Regions from separate parts of the Calothrix sp. UHCC 0171 genome, predicted to be linked through region 1. Evidence: predicted binding sites of a transcription regulator. Region 1 holds the regulator's gene; the other holds the start of a gene.
The links. Region 1 encodes HrcA, which represses chaperone genes, less so after heat shock. Its sites were predicted from a motif close to TTAGCACTCNNGANTCNNGAGTGCTAA; they were not measured.
Positions count from the first base shown of each region.

Region 2: a site for HrcA is predicted at 2,854-2,880, ahead of groL (chaperonin GroEL). Genes of this name have one in related genera too.

Region 1 is NZ_JAYGHN010000003.1:161,883-174,855, reverse strand. Features, by position in the region: gene argS (arginine--tRNA ligase) at 1-1,041, opposite strand, end outside; gene VB733_RS04165 (catalase) at 1,373-3,511, opposite strand; gene hrcA (heat-inducible transcriptional repressor HrcA) at 4,593-5,669, opposite strand; gene VB733_RS04155 (rhodanese-like domain-containing protein) at 6,151-6,510, opposite strand; gene VB733_RS04150 (DUF3352 domain-containing protein) at 6,693-8,354, shown strand; gene VB733_RS04145 (hypothetical protein) at 8,532-9,068, shown strand; gene cysE (serine O-acetyltransferase) at 9,244-10,038, shown strand; gene VB733_RS04135 (hypothetical protein) at 10,018-10,158, opposite strand; gene VB733_RS04130 (Ycf66 family protein) at 10,232-10,933, opposite strand; gene gndA (NADP-dependent phosphogluconate dehydrogenase) at 11,377-12,807, shown strand.
Region 2 is NZ_JAYGHN010000005.1:200,937-213,909, forward strand. Features, by position in the region: gene VB733_RS06450 (class I SAM-dependent methyltransferase) at 1-437, opposite strand, end outside; gene VB733_RS06455 (restriction endonuclease) at 444-1,097, opposite strand; gene VB733_RS06460 (MraY family glycosyltransferase) at 1,476-2,606, opposite strand; gene groL (chaperonin GroEL) at 2,913-4,601, shown strand; gene corA (magnesium/cobalt transporter CorA) at 4,949-6,103, shown strand; gene VB733_RS06475 (hypothetical protein) at 6,187-6,897, shown strand; RNA gene rnpB (RNase P RNA component class A) at 6,948-7,468, shown strand; gene rnc (ribonuclease III) at 7,557-8,267, shown strand; gene VB733_RS06490 (Gfo/Idh/MocA family oxidoreductase) at 8,453-9,463, shown strand; gene VB733_RS06495 (ATP-binding protein) at 9,515-11,617, opposite strand; gene VB733_RS06500 (RibD family protein) at 11,947-12,678, shown strand; gene VB733_RS06505 (glycosyltransferase family 2 protein) at 12,730-12,973, shown strand, end outside.

The DNA.
Region 1 (12,973 bases):
TCCCGATTGTCCGGCATCGGTGAGATAAATGATTCGCTTGGCTTCGTCTTGTTGTGTGCGGTAACGAATTGCAGCTAAATCTGTTGTCGCGTAGTTATAACCGCCATCGGATTTCTGAATAATTAATGGTAAAGGTTGCCCTTCCTTATTAGTAAACCCATCCAAAAATACCACTTTTGCGCGATCGCTTTCTTCGAGTAAACCAGATTTTTCTAAATCTTTAACGACATCCGCAAGTAAAGGATTGTAGAAGGATTCTCCACGTTCGTAAAGTTTCACATCCAGCAAATCATAAATTTCCTGGAATTCTTGGCGAGATTGGGCGCAGAGCAATTTCCAAGCATGAAGGGTATCTTCAGCACCTGATTGTAATCTGACAACTTCCTGGCGTGCTGTTTCCTTAAAGTTATCATCCTCATCAAACCGCTTTTTGGCTTGTTTGTAAAACTCAACCAAATCACCAATTTCTAAAGCATTTGCAGTTGTCAATGCATCTGGGAATACTTCCCGCAAATAGGTAATCAACATTCCAAATTGCGTACCCCAATCACCAACGTGATTTAACCGCAACACATCATGTCCGATAAATTCCAGAATCCGGGCAATGCTATCACCGATAATCGTCGAGCGTAAATGCCCGACATGCATTTCTTTGGCAATATTAGGACTCGAAAAATCTACAATTTCTCGTTGAGGGTGCTTGACTTTAGCTACACCCAATCTTGTATCTGCTTGGATGGCGTTGAGTTGTGCTTCGATATAATCTGTCTTTAAGCGTAAATTAATAAAACCAGGTCCGGCAATTTCTGGGGCTTCGCAGATATCCGACACCTCAAGTCTATCGACTATTTGTTGAGCTATAACTCGTGGTTGCTTTCCAAGTTTTTTCGATAGGGATAATGATAAATTAGCTTGATAATCGCCAAATTTAGGATTACTTGCAGGCACTAACATTGGATCGGTTCCAGCAAGTTCTGTGCCGAACGCAGCAACCAATGCCTGTTCCACTTTTAATTTTAGTTGTTCTTGTGTAGCATTCATATGTAAATGTTCTTCTCTCTCAATCTACCCAGCATCCTACCCACGAATCAGTTGGGGTTAATGGTTAAAGTCAGCTAGAAACTCAATTTAATTTGCTTCCAGCCTAATTTAAATGCCATATGACCTATGTATTCTACCGCTAGCTTCCCTCTTTGAAGCTTCGGACTTGGGAAACTTGGTTTGGTAGGTTTTGATATTGTGACGGATTGCAGGTAGCGATTATGATAGATTAGCTCCTATGGTATTATTGGGTGGCAACGAAATAAAATCAAAAAACCGTCACTGCACTACACAGGACGGAGTATACTCATCTACCAAATTTTCCTTGTAACTAAGCGCTCATCATGGGGGTATCCAGTTTTTTTTGCTCCCTGATCCAATGGCGATGTTGAGCGATCGCACTTACAAATTCTTTTGCTGTTTTCTCTACATCCCCAGGATTGCGACTCGTAACCACACCTTGATCAGATGCAAATTTTTGTTGCGAATCTGCAATATTTACACCTTTAATGTTGGAAACCATCAACAAATCGACACCTTCACCAGTTGCTGCGATCGCTTTACAATGCTTAAATGCTTCATTCACAAAATGAATCGCATCATCATCAGATTTTAAGCTAGCAACGCTCTTTTCTCCACCGGGAATATAGACGGCATCAAAGAGAACTGAAGCAGTGGTAAGCAGAGTGCCATCTACTTCAATTTCCTTACCATCAACACTTTTAATCGTACCGCCAAATTTCGAGACGATTTTAGCTTTCGCCCCTTCAGCTTCTAACACCTGTTTCACCCGCATCAATTCTTGGGAATTAAAAGCATCATTTGCTAAAACAGCAATTTGCCGGGTTTGAATTGAGTTTTTGGGCTGATTTTCCATACTTAAAGCTGGGGAACTCTTACCGTGGTTGGGAATTACTTCTTTTGTTGGTGTAGGAAGTCCTAATCCCATAGCAACACGTTTGGCAAATTCATGTTCAACATGGTTAAACAAACCAACCACACGCTCTTTGACTTCCTTATGCATTACCTTACCCAACTCAAATTGAGCAGCTTTAACTAAATGCTCCTTCTCAACTGCTGATAAACTATTCCAAAATAAAGTCGCTTGGGAAAAATGATCGCTAAAGCTTTGGCTCCGTTCCCTAACTTTCTGTCCCTGCATCTTTTCCATGTAGTGAGCAAAACCACCCATATTTTCTGGTGCTGCCATTGGACAACCACCACCCAGGGAATTGGGGAAATAATTCACTTTGGAAGTGGGAATATTGTACTGGGAAAAACCGTCGCGTTGGTCGTTGTGAACCGGACAAACGGGTTTATTTATCGGTAGATTTTCAAAGTTTGCAGTGCCTAAACGATGTCTTTGAGTGTCTGGGTAAGAGAATATTCGACCTTGTAATAATGGATCATCGGAAAAGTCGATACCTGGAACTACATTTGTTGGTTGGAAAGCAACTTGCTCGGTTTCGGCAAAGAAATTATCGGGGTTGCGATTCAGCACCATTTTCCCAATTGGTTTCACTGGGACTAACTCTTCGGGAATTAACTTTGTAGCGTCGAGAATATCAAAATCAAATTTAGACTCGTCCTCTTCCTCAATAATCTGTACTCCCAGTTCATACTCTGGATAATCCCCCATTTCAATCGCTGCCGACAAATCTCGACGATGGAAATCTGGGTCTTTTCCTCCCAATTGCTGCATTTCATCCCAAACTACCGAATGTACACCCAGTAAAGGTTTCCAGTGAAATTTGACAAACCTGGCTTTCCCTTGCTCATTCACAAACCGGAAAGTATGCACACCAAAACCCTGCATCATTCTGTAGCTGCGGGGAATAGTTCTGTCGGACAAAATCCACATAATCATGTGCATTGATTCCGGCATTAACGAGATGAAATCCCAGAAATTATCGTGGGCTGTCGATGCTTGAGGCATTTCGTTGTGGGGTTCTGGCTTTAATGCATGAACCAAATCGGGAAACTTGATGGCATCTTGGATAAAGAAAACAGGAATGTTATTCCCTACCAAATCATAATTACCATCTTCCGTGTAAAACTTGACTGCAAAGCCTCTGACATCCCGTACAGGGTCTGGAGAACCACGAAAACCAGCTACTGTCGAAATTCTGGCAAATACGGGAGTTTTAACGCTAGGGTCTTGTAAAAACTTCGCTTTCGTTAATTCAGATAGCGATTCGTACACTTGAAAATAACCATGTGCGCCAACTCCACGTGCGTGAACTACACGTTCGGGAATACGTTCACGGTTAAAATGAGCATTCTTTTCTGTGAAGTGGAAATCTTCGAGTAAAGTTGGTCCCCTGGAGCCAGCTTTCAGTGAATCATTGGTGCTGGTAACTTTAACACCTTCATTAGTAGTAATAAATTCGCCAGGTTGCTGACGGAATTGTTCCAAGCTTTGATTCTTACTTTGCTCGTTGATATTTTTCTCGTTGGTGCGATCGCTCATAAAGTTCTTGTTTACCTTTTGTTGATGAGTCGGGATTAATTAGACTTTTCCAGTGCGTAGATAAAAATGCATCGAAATCAATCGAAGTTGAAATTAAATGCAATAGAAAAGTCTAGTTGTAATGTTTTGTTAGAGATTATTTTTACTACCGTCTATCATTGTTCAAATTTTTAGCTAGAATAAACATCAACCAAATGTAATACTTAGTTCTATTGATATTTATGTAAAAAGATAGATGACGAAAATATCTAAGTTTATATACTCAATTTTTTTAATAATTAAGTAAGCAATTTTTACAATTTATTTTTTTAAGTAGAACGGTGCAAATAAACCGTAGACGCGGAGCGGCTTCTCGCAGAGTAGTATGTAACGAAAAGTAAACTGACTTGAAAAGCTCTTCCCTCCTGCCTTATGCCCTCTGACTTGAAAGAGTCATTAGTTATTAGTCATTTATTATTCCCCGCGTCCCCGCGTCCCCTATTATTCCCCGCGTCCCCTCGTCCCCCTTTCATGCTTGGCGATGAAATTTTTTCATTAGGACTGCCTCCTGCCTTGCCATAACGACAATTTTTAACACCGACCTACTTAATACTGATGTTAAGTATTCGTGTAAAAATAAATAGAACAAGTAGTCAGCGTTTGACTGAGACGTTCGACGAGCGCTTACACCAAAGGTCTTGCCCAACTTTGGGAAATAGTAAGCGAGACGCTTGCACTACTGATTTTTAGATGATTCCTAATTGAATAAAAAATAATAATTAAACGTTTCTATAGAAATCTAGTTTGATGTATGAAAAAAGATTAACTAGTACACAACGCCAGAAATAAAGCTACCATCTAACATGCTTGAAAAGCTGATAAAATGCTCTTTCTTTCTTTTGCCTTCTTACAAAGTTAGAAGTGACGGAAACCGACACCGTCTATTTTGCGCTTCTGACTTTTGCCTTCACGCACTAGTGGCGCGACACAGCTAAAATGATGCAATAGAAAATGTTCGTAGTTGTGCTTTAGCACATTCTCAAGCATAAGTCTAATGCACTAAATTTAGCTATGTCCTAGCAAATATTAGCGAAATCACTAATTAGCTAAAAGCTTCCGAAAGATATTCTGCGGCTGCCGCAACAACTGCGATCGCATTTTCATAGTCTAGTCTAGTAGGTCCCAAAACCCCTACACTACCCACAGCTACCGAACCGCGTCGGTAAGTCGAAGAAATTAGCGAGCAGCTACGTATCGGTTCTAATGGGTTTTCCGCACCAATCCGAACTGTCACCTTCTGCTTACCTGCTTCCTCGGCTTCTGGTTCCTCAAAAATCAATCGCCAAAGTTGTTCCTGTTCTTCTTCTAATAACTGAATGATAGTTTGTACCTGCTGTAATTGCGAAAACTCCGGTTGCCGCAACACCTCAGAAACCCCCCGCACCATAATTTGCGCGTTGGCTGGTGTAAAATTGCGACGGTTAATTTCCGCTAGCGAAGTCTTCAAAAATTCCCCATAATATTGAAATTCACGATCTAATTCCGTCCAATCTAGATTCGCTAATTCCAACAAACTTTTGCCCCGCAAATGACTATTCAAAAAGTTGGAGACAATCTGTAATTCCCTGTCAATTACTTCTACATCTGGTTGATTCCCATTATCACGTGTAGGAACGTCCAGTAACATTGAATGTGTCTCATATCCATCCGTCACCACAATCAACATTACCTTCCCAGCCTCGATTTGCACCATTTGTAAATGACGCAGCATCGCCGCACTATTTTGCGGCATCGTAATTAAAGTTACACAACCGCTTAAAGTGGACAAAATTTGCGCCGCACCATGCAACAGCGCTTCTAAACTCCAATCTTCCAACTTCAAACGCTTTTGTAGCGCTTGTTCAACTTGCAAAGATAGCACTTCACTCGGCGTTATTAACTGGTCTACATAGATACGATAGCCCGAATCGGAAGGAATTCGCCCTGCGGAAGTATGCGGTTGATACAACAATCCCACCTTTTCTAACATCCCCATCACATTACGGATTGTGGCAGAACTGACACCAAGGTTATATTCCTCAAGCAAGGTTTTGGAACCAACTGGCTCTGCTGTGGCAATGTAATGTCGCACCGTTGCCCAAAGTATATGCTGTTGTCGATTAGTTAGCTGGACTTGCATAGGTTGTGTTTACTAAAGGCAATTCTTAAATAAAAGTTTGATAAAGACATTGAAGAAGAGATGTAATCAGAAACTGAGAAAAAGAAAATTAAATTAATATTTAGTTAAGAAAGATAGCAAATTAAGTTGTTCAGAATAGAAAAAGCAAAATAAAGTTACATCTTTGGGGAAAATAATCGTATGATTACGCAAAGTTAACCAATCTGAGGTATTTTTGGAGTCAGCCGATGCAGTCATTGTTGGCAATTAACTGAATCAAATTGTCATCCGGCGAATACTCATAAACTTTACTTATATAAATATATTTTCACATATATCACCAAAAGGCTGTAGTTTTGATTACTAAAATACTTGTCAACTTGTTGTTGTAGCCTGCGTAGAAATGCGGGGTTTATTTTCCGAGGGATGCATAGGGGACAAGACTATGCTGATGTTTCCGTGTATCCCCCTCTTGCCAAAGTTTTCTAGTCTTGGCTAATGGTTAATACTGGGGAATTGAGGAGTCAACAATAATTGAATAGGCATCTATCCCACCAGAGATATTTTTAACATTTGTAAAGCCTTGGTTAACTAGCCACTGACACATTTGTTGCGATCGCACACCATGATGACAGAGAACAAGGGTTTCTTTTTCGGAATCTAAACGAGAATGAATTTCATCGCCCCAAGCAGCAAACTCGCTCAAAGGCAAATTAGTAAAGCCAGCGATGCTGGCGATATCTATCTCTTGAGGTTCGCGGACATCGACTAATTGCAGATGAGAATCGCCGGAGACTAAACGTTCTTGCAATTCTTCGACGCTGATTTGGGTAATAGTTAGATGCGGAGGTCTGCCAGTCATGAACTTTTAGTTAACAATATCTTTATCTTTACTTATCCTATTCTCCCATCTTGACAAAAAATTTATCAAATTGCTTAGTGGTGAGTGAAAATAGAGCATTTGTCATCAGTCTTTCTTTTTTCCCCTTTCCCCCTTCCCCCTTTACCTTTAACCTTAAATATCAGTGAGTGTGGAATAAAAATATGAGGAGAAGTCTATTCTTTCGTTTTCTGGCAGCAAGCTTGGTTGTGCTGCTGGTAAATTGCTTTATCTTCAGTGAAACTTCGGTTGCTGCTGCTTTTGGCTCTAACAAAAGTATTGGTGGTGGAGAGCAACCCAATGCAGCTATTTTTGTATCAAAACAAGCTCCAGCAATGGTGTCAATACTAAATACAGAACGCTTGCAGGGACTGGAGAAGCAAGTTGATTTATCGAATTTGAAAGCAAGTTTTTTGAGTAATTCTGGTATAGATTATCGCCAAGATATACAGCCTTGGCTTGGTAGTGAAATAACACTTGCTATCACGAGTTTAGATTTTGATCGTGATGCTGAGAATGGGAAACAACCTGGTTACTTGATGGCACTGGCAACTAAAGCACCTGAGAAAAGTCGCGAATTTCTGCAATTATTATTTTCTAAGCGTGTATTGGCAGGTGCAGATTTAAATGTTGAAGAATATGCTGGTATAAAAATTATCGCTGATTATTCCCAGCCCGAAAAAGGAATGCTAAGTGGTGCGGTTGTTGGTGATAAATTTGTGTTGTTTGCTAATGATCCGAAGGTGTTACGGGAAGCTATTAATAATGTCCAAGCACCCGATTTAAATTTAACTAGTTCCCCCCAGTATCAAGAAGCCGCCCAGCAAATTTCTCAGGGTGCGTTAGGCGTGACTTATTTAAATCTGCCTGCGGTTGCTGAATGGCAAGGCTTAAAGCTACCCGTACAAACTTTCGACACCCAGCTTGTTTCCCTATCTCTAGCCGCAAAAGGTTTACTCGCCGAAACCGTTGCCTTTACTCCTGAGGCAATTCCCACATCTTCGCCAAAACTCTCAAAACCAGTAGGCGCATTGCAATATATTCCACCCACTTTTGGAGTGACTTTTTCCAGCAGTGATTTGAGCAATATCAGTAGCAGCAATCTCGCCCGCTATTGGCAGCAACTAGCTGGTGCTTTATCAGGAAAAAGCGAAGTTAGCATTACTAATTTTGTACTACCTTTAGCAGAAGCACAAAATCGTTGGGGTGTAAACTTATCGGCAGATATATTTAAGTGGGTGACAGGCGAATATGCAGTTGCATTAATGTCAAACCCGCAACAAGGAAATCCTGATTGGGTTTTTGTGGTGGAAAAAACACCTTCATCACCCGATGGAATTTCCCGCTTGGATGAAATTGCTGCAAAAAACGGCTTAAGCGTGAGTTCGTTCACTTTGGACAAGCAACCCATCACCGCTTGGACACAATTAGCTGCTACTACCACCAAAACTGACGCTAAAGCCAAACCATCTTTCAGCATTGCCGCCCAAGCTTACGGGGTGCATACTACTCTTGGTAATTACGAAATTTTCACTTCATCTTTAGAGACAATGCATGAAGTTCTCGCCAGTAAAGATCATAATTTCACAGACAACCGTAATTTTCAAAAAAGTATTGCTGTATTTCCCAAAACCAATCAGGGGTACATCCATATTGATTGGGCAAATAGCCAAGATATTCTCCAAAAACAGCTACCCATCCTCAAACTGCTAAAAGTTGTCGCCAAACCATTATTTGACAATTTGCGATCGCTTACCATCAGTAACTACGATAACAGCGAGCGATCGCTCAAAGGTGGTGCGTTTTTCCAACTTGATAATTTTTGACTCAATATTTCTCCGTGTCCCCGCGTCTCTAAGTCTCCGTGTCAGTCTCAATAAATCAGTATTTAACCGAACATAGTGTGACACATTCACATCTGACACACCCCCTAAATTCTTCAGGGGTATATCACTATAAAATAGTGTATATAAAAATACTTTATGCAATAAGGGATGGCTGTTATGAGTAAACGTCGCTCCCAAAAGCTGCCAATCCTGACAACAATAAAAGCTCAATTAAAAGCTCAAATAGGGAATGGTTGCTTAAAAAGTGGATGGCTTTTGAGTATAATTACAATATTTTTCACAGCACCTGTACTTGCAGATGCTGCTCACTTTGGCACGATTAGTTTATCGCCTGGATTTAATCCAAACGCAACATCAATTTCTGGTTACACAGGGGGTGCTTACTCACTGTCAGCCATCACAAATCGAGACATTAACAACAAAGCTTGTTTGGGTTTCGCTGACCCTACTCCTGACCACATTATCATTTTAGAACAAGATTTTTCTCAACTGAAGGTACTGGTAAATAGTGGTGGTACTGACACCACCCTCTTAATTCAGGCTCCAGACAATACGATATACTGCGGTGATGATACTGGTATGAATAAAGACGCAAGCATCAACCTAAAAAGTTTGCAGGCTGGAAAATATAAAGTTTGGGTGGGAACATTTAATGCCAACGTCAAACAAAATTACACCCTGAATCTCCAGTAGTAGTTAGGAGATGTAGTAACAAAAATAACTCTTGTTTTCTCCGCCTCTCCTTCACTCTCCCCCTAGATGTTGACGTAAAAGCCAATTACTAATTTCCAATCGGATTAGGGGATGATGACAGGAAAAACGCTAAGATAGATTGGAGCTATTTTGGCAAATCGAGGATGTTGTGAACGTGTTATCTACACTCCTAGTTGACTTCCGCATTATATTTGAACGTGACCCGGCAGCGCGTAACTGGTTGGAAGTGTTATTTTGCTATCCCGGTTTGCAAGCACTGCTCTTTCACAGAATTGCACATCAACTGTACAAGGTTGGTATCCCCTTTATTCCCCGTTTCATTTCCCATATTGCCCGGTTTCTCACTGGGATTGAAATCCACCCAGGTGCGACAATTGGACATGGAGTATTTATCGATCATGGTATGGGTGTCGTGATTGGTGAAACTGCGATCGTTGGTGATTATGCTCTCATTTACCAGGGTGTCACCCTTGGTGGGACTGGAAAAGAAAGTGGTAAACGTCACCCAACGTTAGGCAAAAATGTTGTTGTCGGCACAGGGGCAAAAGTTCTCGGTAATATTGAAATAGGTAATGATGTCCGTATTGGTGCGGGTTCGGTTGTATTACGAGATGTTCCTTCTGATTGCACAGTAGTTGGCATACCCGGACGTATCGTTTTTCGCTCCGGTGTACGTGTGAACCCGTTAGAACACGCTAGTTTACCTGATGCCGAAGCACAAGCAATTCGGGCATTAGTTGACAGAATTGAACAACTAGAAGAACAAATAAACCAGTTGCAAAATTTACAAAAACAATCAAGTGTTTATACTAGTATGCCAGCGTTTGTTAATGCTGGTGATAGTCAAAGGCTAGAGCAAGCCATACGTAGTGACATCCACGAGATACATAATTATTGCCGTATTCAAGATAAGGCAATAGATGAATTTTTAGACGGTTCGGGAATTTAATTGGTATTTTGGGGAATTTGCATAGGCGATCGCACTACTTCCCATCAATGATTTAATTAATAGAAATTTAATGAACAGAAATGCGATCGTAATCAGAGTAACGGTTGTGTGGAATTGCATAGCTGCTGCTAGCCCGAAAAACAAACAGAGACGTTACATGTAACGTCTCTAAATGTTTAAACCTATCAATACCTCAGCTAGCAGGAGGATTTTGGGGAGTATCCTCTATAGGTTCTTCAGCAGTAGGTGCTAATGCAGCATCGGGGGCTAATTCCTCCACAGGAATGTTTGGTTTGTACTCTGAATCTGGTTGGGCATTTTCCACTAACTCCGCAGATGGGGGATTGGGCGGGACTGCTGCGGGTGGGGTAATTTCCACTACTTGTGTTTCCGTATTGGTGGCAGCCACATCACCCGTTGCATCAGTAAATTCCTCTTTAGTCAAAGCTTCGATAATTTGTGTTGGGGAAGCAGTCGCAGAAGTTGTATCTTGAGGCTTATTTTTATTAATGACTTGTTGTGCCTTATTTTTTGCCCCAGAAAACAAACTACTAAGGCGCTGCGGCAACGATATCTTACTAACTTGCTGCTCGAATATTGCTTTGACTTCCTCTGTGCTGGGTACAGGAGTTTGCAAAGCGTTAGGTGTGACTTGGCGACGCAATGTAAATGTTTGCCAGCCAAACCAATATAGCAATGCCACGCTAGCAATATGACCCAACAACAAACCTCCACTAATGCGGTGAGCAAATATCCATATGACTAATGCATAAAATAAACCAACACCGCTCCAGATAAAATCATTTTTCCGGTGAACTTCGGGAAAAAAGAAAGCCACCATGTAAATTGCGGTACTGCCCATGAAAACAGCTAAAGCCAGAACATATGCAAGCATTTTTGTTACTCCTCCAAATATAAGATAAGAGTGCTGAGTAGAAGTTGTGGGAACTTTTGAGTTATTGTATTAATGAACCAAAGCACTGAGTTGCAATTCAAGGTAAGATTTTAAAGATAGGCTTCACTTATCACTTGATGACTTTTAAATCTACTCAGCACAGCCTGCGGTAGAGACTTTAAGCGGCTGATTGTAGAGTAGCAAACAACAGCACACCCTTTGGGAAGGTCTTTGGCGTACAGCACCCAGCAATACCTCTATTCCAATTTCGCGCTTTTTGCAAGCTATTATGTTGACTCAGATACAAATTTAAATTTTTTATCTGTGTAAATTATGGATTTTTACTCTTTGCCACAACTCTTAATGTCTTCTTTAGGGAAGAAGCGAAATTCTCGGACTACCCTAAAAAATGAAAGAATCTGCAAGAGTTAGCCAATAGAATTATGACATTGCAAAGTTTTGGTGTGATTGGTTTGGCTGTTATGGGCGAGAATATCGCGCTCAACGTTGAACGTAACGGCTTTCCAATCGCGGTTTACAACAGATCGCGAGAAAAAACTGATGCCTTCATGGCGAACCGTGCAGGAGGTCGTAATGTTGTCGCGGCATTTGACCTTAAGGATTTTGTTGCTTCCTTAGAACGTCCTCGCCGTATCTTGGTGATGGTACAAGCCGGTAAGCCAGTTGACGCAGTAATTGAAAACCTCAAACCATTGTTGGATGAAGGCGATATTATTATCGACGGTGGTAACTCTTGGTTTGAAGATACAGACAGACGTACCAAGGAGCTAGAACCAACTGGTTTACGCTATATCGGTATGGGAGTCAGTGGCGGTGAAGAAGGCGCTTTAAACGGTCCTTCGTTGATGCCTGGTGGTACCGAAAGTTCCTATCAGTTCCTATCGCCAATTTTCAATAAGGTAGCTGCTCAGGTTGATGATGGTCCTTGTGTCACCTACATTGGTCCTGGTGGTTCCGGTCACTATGTGAAAATGGTTCACAACGGGATTGAGTATGGCGATATGCAGCTAATTGCTGAGGCATATGACTTGCTCAAAAATGTAGCTGGACTGAACCATACACAACTTCACGATGTTTTCACCCAGTGGAACACCACTGACGAACTCAATTCATTTTTGGTTGAGATTACTGCCAATATCTTCCCCTACATTGACCCTGATACTAAGAAGCCTCTAGTTGAGTTGATTGTAGACGCTGCTGGGCAAAAGGGAACCGGACGCTGGACAGTACAAACCGCTTTAGAATTGGGTGTTGCCGTACCGACAATTATTGCGGCTGTAAATTCCCGGATTCTCTCTTCTATCCGCGATGAACGTATTGCTGCCTCGAAGCAGTTAACAGGTCCTTCTGGTAAGTTTAGTGGCGACACTAAGGCTTTTATTAATAAAGTCCGTGATGCCCTATATTGCTCGAAGATTTGTTCCTATGCACAAGGCATGGCATTGTTAGGTACTGCTTCCAGCACCTATAATTGGAATTTAAAATTGGGCGAACTAGCACGAATTTGGAAAGGTGGTTGTATTATTCGGGCTGGTTTCTTAAATAAGATTAAGCACGCATATGATGAAAATGCGACTTTGGCAAACTTATTGTTAGCACCAGAATTTAAACAAACCATTCTTGATAGACAAGCTGCTTGGCGCGAAGTGATTGTAACTGCGGCACAGTTAGGTATTCCTGTACCTGCATTTAGCGCATCTTTAGATTACTTCGATAGCTACAGACGCGATCGCTTGCCCCAAAATCTCACTCAAGCACAACGCGACTACTTCGGGGCACATACTTACAAACGCATCGATAAAGAAGGTACATTCCACACTGAATGGGTTCCTATTACTGAAGCGAAGAAATAAGCGATTTGCTGATTGGTTATTGATTTAATGGTTAATGATTAATTGTTTTTAACTTTTGATTTTTAACTTTAAATCAATAGCTCTAATTCATCGATTGTTTCACTTTTGAATTGGATAATTCATGTCCCTGACTTCTATCATATATAGAGGTTAGGGATATTTTTTT
Region 2 (12,973 bases), on a different contig from region 1:
GCCTCAATACCTCGACGATTCTGAAAGTTTGATTTAGAGGGAAGATTTTGACTATTAAGAACACTTAAGTCACTACTTGTAACCCAAGGGGGGTTACCAATAACTAAAATATAACCCGAAAATTTGGAAATCAGATCGTCCCAGTTTGTATCAAAAAAATTAGACTCATATATAGTTGCATTTCCAGAATTTACATATCCAGAGATAGAGAGCCTCGCTTCTCTAACATATTCCTTGTTAATATCTAAGCCTATAATTTTTGAATTTTTAAACTCATTCAGCGCAGCCCGAATAAAAGCTCCTTTCCCACAGGTTGGCTCTATAACAAATTCTGGTGATATCTTATGATTTCTCCTAAGAGTTTGAATAACCTCTCTTGCAAGATTGTCAGGAGTTTGAAAATCACCAAATTGCCATTTTTCTGCTGATTTTCGCATTATTACCTATCTAACTCTGATGATTCCTGATGTGTTGCCAGCCTGCTGAATAACTCGACTATATTGTAATCTCCACTGAAGAGCATTTGAAATTGTTAAATAGCCTTGATTCGGGGGCGATTCTAAAATTCTGTCAGCTAACTGATTAGCACCTATTTCGTCAACCGGCAAATTCCTCTCCATAATAAAGGCGATAATATCATCCTTATTTCCTTCTCGACTTAGAATATCTATGATGCCTCTAGTTGTCTGAAAATCACCTGTTCTACTCTTATCTACAAAAATAGTGTGTCGCATATCTAATCTTCCAGTTCTATTTACAGGATCATCATACTTATCGTAAACAAAAATAAGAAGATGATACCCCAACCCAAATACTTTTTGGGTTGCTGACTCAAAGGGGCAAGAAGATTGCGGCTGCTTTATGCTTGTTACTTTAATATCAACTTCAAGGGCAGGAAGATCAATACCTAAGGCTGAATTTCCTGGTTTATAATTATAGGCTTGGGCTAAATAAGCCGTGAATTTACGTTCGAGATAAGTTCCGACAGCTTTTCCATCTGTGACACCGTAAAGCGTAGGTTCGTCGTATATGGACTCTATTTCAGCAAACCTAGCTGCTTCAGAGCACAAATATTCTATGGTCAGTATGGGCTGCATTCTTTTCTCAGATTATGGCACTGAAAATAATACATCAGTTTGTAGCAGCAGAAAAGCATACATCAAAGTACTCCAGCTTATACCTGAAGTGCTTTCGCTTGGTGCTTTGGAAGAGATGAACTGCTCACACGTGTAATATTGATGATACTTAACGCTTCCATATAATCACGCCTCAGAGGTCATTTATACCGAATCTTTCTGTTTAATTCCCTTAATCCCGGTATTATACGAAACTTTCCATATAAACACCCTTTTAAGTATGGTTATACGGAATTTTTCTGCCTAAGTTCCTAATTATACGATCGCGAGAGAGCATATGTCTTGCTGGTTAACCATTCCTCTCTGAGGCGCGATCGCATTTCACTACTCAATTAAACTTTATTCTCCTTCCTTGACAACAACTACCCGCTCCTTCTCAGGTATCATCATTTTTGAGGCGCGTATGCGCTGCCAAACTGTAAAGGCTAATAGTAATACGATCGCTATCGCTGTGGCTAATATCTGTACTGGAGTTAATCTTTGGAAGTACATTGCCACTAAGTTAGATACTAATGCGATCGCCCATAAAGTTAAAGCTGCATGGCGTTGCGATAAACCCCACGCCAGTAAACGATGGTGGAGGTGGTCTTTTCCTGGGGTATTCATCGGATTTTTACCCGCCATTAACCTCCTGACAACCACTTGAGTTGTGTCAAGCACTGGTAGCAACAAAAATAAAACTGTCGGTACTAATCCGAAGATTGTAGATGTTTGAAGTTTACCTAAAATTGAAGTAGCTGCTAAAACATAACCAAAGAAGTATGCACCCGCATCGCCCATAATGATGCGTGAGGGGTAAAAATTGTGACGTAAGAAGCCGAGTGCTGCACCTCCTAAGGCTGCTAATACCAATGTTGCAGCTGCACGGTTATAAGATTGGGCAGATACAGCCAGCAAACTCATTGAGGTAATAAACCCAACTCCTCCCACTAAGCCATCCATGCCATCCATTAAGTTAATGGCATTGGTAATTCCTACTACCCAAAGCACTGTCACCAAGGTTGAGAGGGTTGAGTCAAATGGTGTGCCAAGAGTTACTGCGATACTAATTTTGTTGGCAACTAATAAGAGCGCTGTTAGGACTTGCACCAACATCCGGACTGAGGACGGCAAGCCAAATTGGTCGTCGATGAAACCAATCAGCACTAGTATTGAACCCCCTAGCAAAATAGTCAGGACTTGGATTAAGACATTTTGGACTTCAATCGGTCTTAACAAGCTCGCCAATACCATTGCCGCCATTACGCCAGTGTAAATAGCCAATCCACCTGCATTTGGTAAAGGTTCGCGGTTCAATCGTCGGGCATTAGGTTGGTCAGCCCAACCAACACGCAGAGCAAATTTCCGGACTGTGGGCATTAAACGCCATGTAACTAGCCAAGCCAATAAAAAAGTAAACACTACTGCCAACCAGCCGAAACCGCTAGGTTTAGCAATTCCGAGAGACTGAAGAAATCCGTTTATATCCATCTCCCGACTCAATAATTATTGTGGTTTTCCGCGAGCTTCAAATGTATATTAATCATTTTTTTCTACTTTATCTGTATCCAAGTGGATTTTAAATTTGAGATTGGGGATGTGTGGGGTTTGACAATAACCTGCTAATCTAACTCCTTCAAAGACTGAAAGCTTTCTTCCGGGTCAATCTCACAAGTGCGATCGCATTACTTTAATAACGTAAATCTACCATCCAAATTTATTTGACGGTATTTACGAATTAGCACTCCCTGCCTTTGAGTGCTAAATTGTCTAGTGTAAGGATTAAAAACGGATAATATGGCGAAGATTGTAGCATTTGATGACGAATCTCGGCGTGCCCTCGAACGGGGAATTAATGCCCTGGCAGATGCTGTGAAAATTACCTTGGGTCCGAAAGGTCGCAATGTACTTTTAGAAAAGAAATTTGGTTCTCCTCAAATTGTCAATGACGGGATTACCGTAGCTAAGGAAATTGAATTGGAAGACCCCCTAGAAAATACTGGGGCGCGGTTGATTCAAGAAGTAGCTTCTAAAACCAAGGATGTTGCTGGTGATGGTACCACAACTGCGACGGTTTTAGCGCAGGCAATGATTAAAGAAGGCTTGCGGAACGTTGCGGCTGGTAGCAATCCGATCGCAGTTAAACGCGGGATGGATAAAACGATTGAGGCTTTGGTTTTAGAAATTGCCAAAATCGCTAAACCCATCGAAGGTAGTGCAATTGCCCAAGTAGCTACTGTCTCTGCTGGTAATGATGAAGAAGTCGGCGCAATGCTTGCCGAAGCCATGGAGAAGGTGACGAAAGATGGCGTAATCACTGTTGAGGAATCCAAATCTCTTTCTACCGAACTCGAAGTTGTAGAAGGGATGCAAATCGATCGCGGTTACATTTCTCCCTACTTCATCACCAACAACGAACGGATGACGGTTGAGTTTGAAAATGCTCGCATCCTGATTACAGATAAAAAGATTAGCAATATTCAAGACCTAGTTCCGGTTTTGGAAAAAGTTGCCCGTTTAGGTCAACCTTTGCTAATTATTGCTGAAGATGTGGATGGGGAAGCGTTGGCAACTTTGGTTGTTAACAAAGCCCGTGGTGTTTTGAATGTAGCTGCGATTAAAGCCCCTGGTTTTGGCGAACGTCGTAAAGCGATGTTAGAAGATATTGCGGTACTCACCCAAGGACAGCTAATTTCTGAAGAAATTGGTTTGAACTTGGATACCGCAACTTTGGAAATGTTGGGGACTGCCCGCACAATCGAAATTGATAAAGAAAGCACTACTATTGTTGCTGCTGGCGAAAATAAGGAAGATATCCAAAAACGTATCGCCCAAATTCGCAAACAACTTGACGAAACAGATTCCGACTACGATAAGGAAAAATTACAAGAACGCATCGCCAAATTAGCTGGTGGTGTTGCTGTAATTAAGGTTGGTGCGGCAACTGAAACCGAACTCAAAGACCGGAAATTACGCATTGAAGACGCACTTAATGCGACTAAAGCCGCAGTCGAAGAAGGGATTGTCGCTGGTGGCGGTACAACCTTAATTCACCTATCGACAAAAGTCGAAGAAATCAAGAAAAATTTCAGCGAAGATGAAAAAATCGGCGCTGATATCGTTGCCCGCAGTCTCGAAGCACCCCTACGCCAAATGGCGGACAATGCTGGTGTTGAAGGCACTGTTGTAGTTGCCCATGTTCGCGAAGCCGCTTTTAATGTCGGTTATAACGCTGCTACAGGGGAATATGAAGATTTGATTGCTGCTGGTATTATCGATCCCGCCAAGGTAGTACGTTCTGCTCTCCAAAACGCTGGTTCCATCGCTGGGATGGTACTGACTACTGAAGCTGTCATTGCTGAGAAGCCTGAGAAGAAACCTGCTGCTGCGCCTGACATGGGTGGCATGGGCGGTATGGGCGGCATGGGCGGTATGGGCGGTATGGGTATGGGCGGCATGGGTATGGGTGGTATGGGCATGATGTAGTAGATGCAAGTAATTGCCTCAACTACCCCAACCAGATTCATTCCGTCTCTACGGATAAATTAATTATTTGTAAATTTTTATTAAGCAGTTTGTCTAAGTCTGGCAAGCTGCTTTTTTATTAAGATTGTTGACTAATATTCTTGATTAAGATTGTGATTATTTAGAGCTAGGAATATCAAATAATAAATCCCAAATTATTACTAACTGGTAGTATAATGTGGCTGTCTTTTAACTAAGTCTATCAAATGCCAAGTTAGATATTGTCATTAAATAGCGATCGCACCCATCTCGAAATTGCAAATTGAGAAAAAATTTGCGTAAATAACCAATAAAATTAGGTAAATTTCATGGGAAAAAAATATCGTCGTATTTCTCAAGTAACTTCCCAGGCGATCGAAGACACAGATGATTATCGAGAATTTTATCATCATCCTGGAGAATTACCAGGGACAATCAATATTCGCACGGATTCTGTACCTTGCACAATCAGATTAATAGATTACAACGATGGCGAATTTATTGACAAAAACAATATTTCTCTGGAGGAATGTGAAAAATATTTAGATACCCACTCTGTATCTTGGGTTGATGTTCAAGGATTAGGAAGTATAGACACTTTAGAAACTTTAGGTAATATCTTTAATCTGCATAGTCTGGTATTGGAAGATGTGGTGAATATGTCAGAGCGTCCAAAAATCGAGGAATATGAAGAACAGTTAGTAATTATTGCTCGTATGGTTGTACCCAAGGACTTTACTTGTGGATTTTATAGCGAACAAGTCAGTTTTGTCTTAAGTAAAAATTACTTACTCACAGTTCAAGAAGAGCCAGAACATGATTGTTTTGAGCCTGTACGCAGTCGGCTAGAACGTAGTCGAGGAATTATTCGCAAACGTGGTGCAGACTACTTAGCTTATGCACTTCTGGATGCAATTGTTGATGGTTTTTTCCCTGTACTAGAAAAATATGGCGATCGCATAGAAGAATTGGAAGAAGAAGTAATTGCAAACCCTACTCGTTATACTCTTCAGAGTATATATCAAATACGCCGAGAATTATTACAGCTACGACGTGCGATTTGGCCTCAACGCAATGCCATAAATTCATTAATTAGGGATAGTAGTGAACTAATTAGTGCAGAGGTTCAGTTTCATTTTCGCGATTGTTATGACCATACAATACAGGTTATGGATATGGTGGAAACCTATCGCGAGCTAGCCGCCGGATTAATGGATGTTTACATGTCAGCAGTTAGCAATAAAATGAACGAAATCATGAAACTGCTCACCGTTATTTCGGCAATTTTTATTCCCCTAACATTTATTGCCGGTGTCTATGGCATGAATTTTAATACCGAAAAATCGCAGTATAATATGCCAGAGTTGAATTGGTATTGGGGGTATCCACTCTGCTTGGCTGTAATGGCTGCGATCGCCTCAGCTTTACTATTCATTTTTTGGCGACGTGGTTGGTTAGAAAATCATTCATCAATTAAAAATTAGTTATTAAGCTGTTAACTTTTAAATCTGAGCAAATTGCTATATTATTCCCAAGAATTAGCCGTGAGGAGTCAAGACTTAAAATTATGCGAGCAGGCGACAATAATTTACTAATATTAACCTTCTACATCATCGGTATATCTTACACAATCAATCGGATGATTGAGTCTATCGACGACAAAATAAATTTCTCTTTTGACAAAGCATCCGTCGATGAACAACTAAAAAAGCAAGAAATATTTGATGATGTCGGCATTAGCTTTAAACTATCTCCAACCTCTGGATTAGAAGACTTAAAAGAATTATTAATGTTTGTTGAAAACAAGTCGAAAAATCTGGCAGTTTACGTTGATTGGGATAATAGTTCTATCGTCATTAAACATAACAAACAATCGATGCGAGTCATTCGGAAATCACCTGATATTACTCGTGACTTAGCTGTGTCACAAAGCCCTGGCTTAGTAGCTCCAGAAAAAACCCTCACAACAACAATTACTTCTGAAAATACATTTGAGCGCGATAAAGAAACCGGAACTTACAACACGAAAAAACCAATTGTTGATATCAAAGGCTTAGAGAAAAACCCCGTCAAAGCCAATCGGATTTTATTCAAAAAATTCATGAATGAAGAAATCACCTTAGAATTTTCGCTCCAACTAGTATTGAGATTATCAGAAGTACGTGTCGGACTTGCCCCAGGACAAAATAAACCACCCATGTGTATTGTCAATTGTCCCTTTATCATCAAAAAACTCCCTTGGACTTACGCCCTTCCTTGGAACCAAAAAAGAAAATAATTACAATCTAGGAACTATCTGGTCATCAAAGATTAAACTGGATAATGGGAGAGAGTAGGTGTAGGTGGTTGCAGACCCATAAAAGTGCTGAAACAAAGAATGCTGAGGGCTGAGTATTCAGGATTTAGTATTCCACTATCAGTCATTTTATGGTTTGAGGAAAGTCCGGGCTTCCGAAAGACCAAACTTGCTGGATAACGTCCAGTGCGAGCGATCGTGAGGATAGTGCCACAGAAAAATACCGCCAAAAGCTTGTTAGGAGTTAGGGGTTGGGAATTAGGAATTAATCACTCATAAGTTTTTAACTGACAACTCCCAACTATTTTGGTAAGGGTGCAAAGGTGCGGTAAGAGCGCACCAGCAGCGTCGAGAGGCGTTGGCTCGGTAAACCCCGGTTGGAAGCAAGGTAATGGAACTACGGTTGGTCTTTTACCAGTTCCGCAAATTGAGCCGCTAGAGGTGTCCTGGTAACAGACATCCCAGATAGATAACCGCCGTTGTTTTGTCGAGATGTTACTTGTAGCATTTCTACAGACAATAACAGAACCCGGCTTATGTCCGACTCTCTCCTTAATTTTCTGATTGGTTAATAGTTAGTGATTGCTAGTCTTTTGTTATTTCTTAACCAATTCCCAATGCCCAATTCTCAATAAATAATAATGTCTCTTGCGTACCCACGCCGTCAGCGTCAACTGGAAAATTTGGTCAAAAAATTAGGTTTGCCACTGGAAGCACCAATTAAGTGGCAGTTACTTGATATGGCGTTGACGCATCCAACAGTATCCGAATCTGCAAACTACGAACAACTGGAATTTGTTGGTGATGCAGTTGTACGTTTGGTGGCTGCTGTTGTGTTGTGGGATAATTACCCTGATTGTTCAGTGGGTGATTTTGCTGCCATTCGTTCGGTTTTAGTTAGCGATCGCATTCTCGCTCAACTTGCTCGTTCCTACGGCTTAGAATTATACTTGCTCGTTGCTGGTAGCGCCACCACAGACAAAGTTGGTCAAGAATCACGATTTGCCGATTCGTTTGAAGCTGTACTTGGCGCACTTTATCTCAGTACCAACAATCTTGACTTAATCCGCCCTTGGTTAGACCCCCATTTTAAAGAACTAACCACCGAAATTCGCCGCGATCCCGCTCGACTCAACTATAAAGCCGCACTTCAAGAATGGACACAAGCGCAGTATAAAGTATTACCAGAATACCGAGTTATAGAAATCCAGCAAGCCCAGCACAATCAAGACAGGTTTAATGCAGAAGTGTGGCTACATGGGAAAAAACTCGGCGAAGGTAAAGGGCGATCAATTAAAGCTGCCGAACAAGCCGCAGCAAAAGTTGCCTTTTTATCTATTAATCCTCAGTAATAACTCTGAACTCAATCTCGGATTAGTCAGTTAATAATCGATAAGACTGTTAATGCTTACTGATGCTTTGTAGCAGAAATTACTTAGCGTTAAAATTCTGCATTGCATCAGTCATAGTTTATTAGTACACAAGAACTAAACTAATAACCATTAGCTAATAACTATTAACTATTAACTACTAACCAATGACAAAAAAAATTAATCTAGCTGTAATTGGAGTTGGACGCTGGGGAGTTCACTGGCTCAGGGTTGTATCCGAAAATCCCCAGGCAAATTTAGTCGCTGTGGTAGAGCCAAATCCAGAACGTCTTGAGGTTGTCAAAAGACAATACCGACTCAGTGATGATATTTTGCTAACAACTGAGTGGCAGGCATTACAAAAGTTGCCTGAACTTGATGGAGTCATCATTGCTACCCCTGCGGTAACTCATTACTCGCTGATTATGGATGCATTGCATTGGGGGCTACATATTCTTGCTGAAAAACCCCTGACAATTCATCCTTGGGAATGTCGAGAGTTGTCTCAGTTAGCAGAACAGCAACAGCGCATTCTCATGGTTGATCATACATATTTATTTCATCCCGCCGTCACAAGGGGTAAAGCAATTATCGAGTCAGGTGAATTAGGTAATTTACGCTACGGATATGCCACTCGTACTCATCTGGGACCAGTGCGTCAAGACGTTGATGCGCTTTGGGACTTAGCTATTCACGATATTGCAATTTTTAATACATGGCTTGGAGAGTACCCCGTGAAGGTGCAAGCAACAGGTTCAGTGTGGTTGCAAGAAAAACAATCGGACTTAGTTTGGGCTACACTTACCTATCCGAGTGGATTTCAAGCAAATATACATTTGTGCTGGCTAAATAACGATAAACAACGACGTTTGGGTATTGTTGGCAGTCAGGGTAGTTTAATTTTTGACGAAATGTTAACAAATGCACCATTAACCTTACTGAAAGGAGAATTTGATATCCAGGACAATTGCTATATTCCCGTTAACCACAGTCAGCAAATATTAGAATTAGAAAAAGCTGAACCATTACAAAAAGCCTGTCAATATTTCCTTGAATGCATACAAAAAAATACTTATCCTGTAATTTCATCCGCGCAGGTAGGTACTAAGTTAGTGGAGATTCTCACTGCTTTGAGTGAATCTTTGCATCAAGGAGGGGTAACAATATTTCTTGATTAAAGGGAAGAGAAAAAATAGGGAAAAGAGACAAAAGGAAGACAGGGAAAATAATTACGAATTAGTACGTAGTGAGTTGACAATACCATTTTCTGGATGTTCGTGATTTTTCTTGAAATTATCATCAGGAGATGTCATCACTAATTCTTCGATCGCTAACAATTCTGGTGGTATTTTTAATGATGCTGTGTCGATTAAGGGTAGAGTAATGGTTGCAGTCGTACCTTGGTTAATGCCATTACTTTCTAGGGAAATTGTCCCCCCCATCAACTCCATTAAGTTACGGGAAATGGCTAGTCCTAAACCTGTACCTTCAAATTTACGGTTTGTAGAACTTTCAATCATCACGTAGGGACGAAATAATTTTTGTTGCTGACTAGGTTCGATACCAATTCCTGTATCTTGAATGGAGATAATTACATAGGGCTGGATTTTTGGCGGGTGTTCAAGTTGATTTGTGAACTGATGTTCCAGCTTAATTTTTGTTGTGATTGTAATGCTACCTTCTTCTGTAAATTTTGTCGCATTGCCAATGAGATTTATTAATACCTGTTTTAATTTTTTCGGATCAGCTTTGACTGGCATTGGCGATGTGAATTCAGGAATACTAAAATGTAATCCTTTTTGTTGAATATTCACAGATTGTAAGTTAATCACTTCTTTTAATATTTGCCGCAAATCAATTGTTTCCAAAAAAACTGATAGTTTGCCAGCTTCTATTTTAGAAATATCCAGTAAATCGTTAATAATTTCTAGCAAATGAATGGCAGTATCATCAGCCCGTTTGAGAAATTCTAATTCTTCTTCTTTGTTATCGCACAAATCTTCACGCACTACGCGGACGCAGTTAATAATGATATTGAGTGGGTTCCTGAGTTCGTGAGATGTTGTTGCTAAAAATTGACTTTTAACTTGGTTTGCTGCTTTTGCCTCTTTCCAGGCACTTTCAATTTCTTCAGACCAAGCTTTGAGTCTTTCCAGCATTCTATCAATTGCTTGTGCAAGCTGATTAAATTCGCGAATTTGAAAGTCGTGGGGTATGGGTTGTGTTGGCGAAGTGGCATGAATGTTTAAGGCATAATCGCGCAATTTTTCCACTGGATTCGCCAAATAACGGGCGATGTATAATGATGCGATTAAACAAGCACTAATTAAGCCTATTGTCAAGAGGACAAGAATTATTTTGATTTCCGTTAACCCATATAAAGCATTATCTAAAGTTGTGACATCCAAGATTACCCATTTTTGATTTGTGGTATTGGGGATGGGACTGGGAATGGCTGTATAACCTGCAAGTAATTCTTCACCTTGTTTTTCAAAGAAAAATTGCAAACTATCCTGTTTGCCTGCGATCGCATGTTGTACAATCTTCTTTAACCTGGATGCATCCTCATGTTGGTTAATATTAGTACCAACTCTTTGAGCAATGGGATGCGCCAAAATTGTCCCATCATCGGCAATCACAACCGTTGAACCAGTTAGCAATACGGGTTTATTCTTAATTTTTTGCTGCAATTCAGATTGAATTGACAGTAAATAACGCATATTCCCGGTATTGTCATATACTGGAGATGAGAGAAGCATCTGTAATTTGTTTTGTGTACCTCGTTCAGAATCTCTTAAGGATTTAATATATATTTTTGGTGGCACAATCACCTTGATGCGAATATTATTTTCTAGTCCCACTGTTTGTGAAGTTGAAGCTTGTGAGCTTGAAGTTTGTGAGCTTGAAGTCAGATTAGTTTGGCTATTAGTAAAACTATCATTGACATTTCTCGCTTCCAAAGGCTCATCACCGCATGTACTGGCAATGACTCGATTAATTGCTAAATCTTGAAATTGAACGCATTCAATTTGTTTTGGTAAATTCTGTTCGAGTAAATTGATAAATAGCTGCACATCCACACTAGAACCAGAACGTAGTATCGTTGTTTGGCTCGCAGTTAGTAAGTTTGTCTTCAGATTTGCGACTCTATCTAAAATTTTTTCCCCTTTGAGAACTGCACTTTCGGTTAAATTTTGACGGGCGGTGTTGAGCTGAGTATGGCGGGCTTTTTTGAAGACTACAATTTCGCCAATCAACAAGACTGGAACCGACAGCAGCAAAATTCTTGTCACTAGTAAGCGACGAAATGATAATTGACGCGGTTTAGGCATCGGCAATCTCACTGAGCATACGCAAACTATAACAGCAACAATATACAATCAAATAGTGGACAAACATTACATAATGATTATCTCTTTGGTTGTTGCAGTTATTAATATAACTTGATTCCGGTCTCTCATACACTGGAATTAGCAATCTATCAAGCATTGAATTACCTAAGTACTTGTTGCAAATTTAAATCATGACATGAAAAAGCTAACCTTTCCTTAACGTTACTAAATCTCAGCTTGAATAGCTAATCTCAGAACAGCCAGAATCATGAAAACAAATAAACACAGAACACAGACAAACAATCTCACGAGATACTTCTTTAATCTAAATGTTGCAACATCATCCTTATGTTACAGTTATCCTCGCCATGAGTGCGGATGGCAAAATTGCGGACTTTAAATCTTCTGCCGCACGGTTTGGCTCAAAATTTGACAAGGCACACCTGGAAAAACAAATCGCGGTTGCGGATGCTGTACTATTGGGTGCTGGCACTCTCCGGGCTTATGGGACAACACTTACTGTCTCGAATCCGAATTTACTACAGCACAGAGAAAAGACAGATAAACCTTTACAGCCTCTTCATATAGTAATTACAGAAAGCGCAAATCTCAATCCGGAAATTCGTTTTTTTCAGCAGCCTGTGCGACGTTGGTTGTTGACGACACAGGAAGGTGCGAATTTTTGGCGGAAACGCTGGGAATTTGAGCGGATTTTCACTTTTGCAGCAAATCTCGGAAATGAACAGCTTAATCAAAAAATTAACATAACCGCAGCATTAGCACAATTTAAACTCGAAGGTATAGATAATCTGGCAGTCTTGGGTGGTGGTAAGCTAGTAGCTGCAATGTTCGAGTTAGACTTAGTGGATGAATTATGGTTAACAGTTTGTCCTTTAGTTTTGGGTGGTGAGATTGCGCCGACACCCGTAGCTGGTAATGGATTCCTGGAAAATTTCGCACCTCGTCTCGAATTACTAGAAGTAAAAACAGTCGAAAATGAGGTTTTTTTACACTATCGAGTCGTGGGGAGAAAAGAAGTAAATATGATTGATATGGGATGAAGGAACTGCGATCGCACTTCTCTTGTCCTATCCTAGAGAAGATCATATGTCATGGGTGGTGAAGCCGTGTTTTTTAGCGTTGTAATTCCAACTTATAACCGTAAACCGATATTAGAAAAATGCCTGCAAGCTTTGGAAGTACAGCAGTTAAGTCATAGTGCTGTCACTGGCTATGAGGTGGTGCTTGTCGATGATGGTTCGACTGATGGGACTTTGCAATGGTTAGAGAAATGCAAAAACGAGTTTCCCCATGTGCGGGTATTTTCACAAAATCATCAAGGTCCTTCTGCGGCGA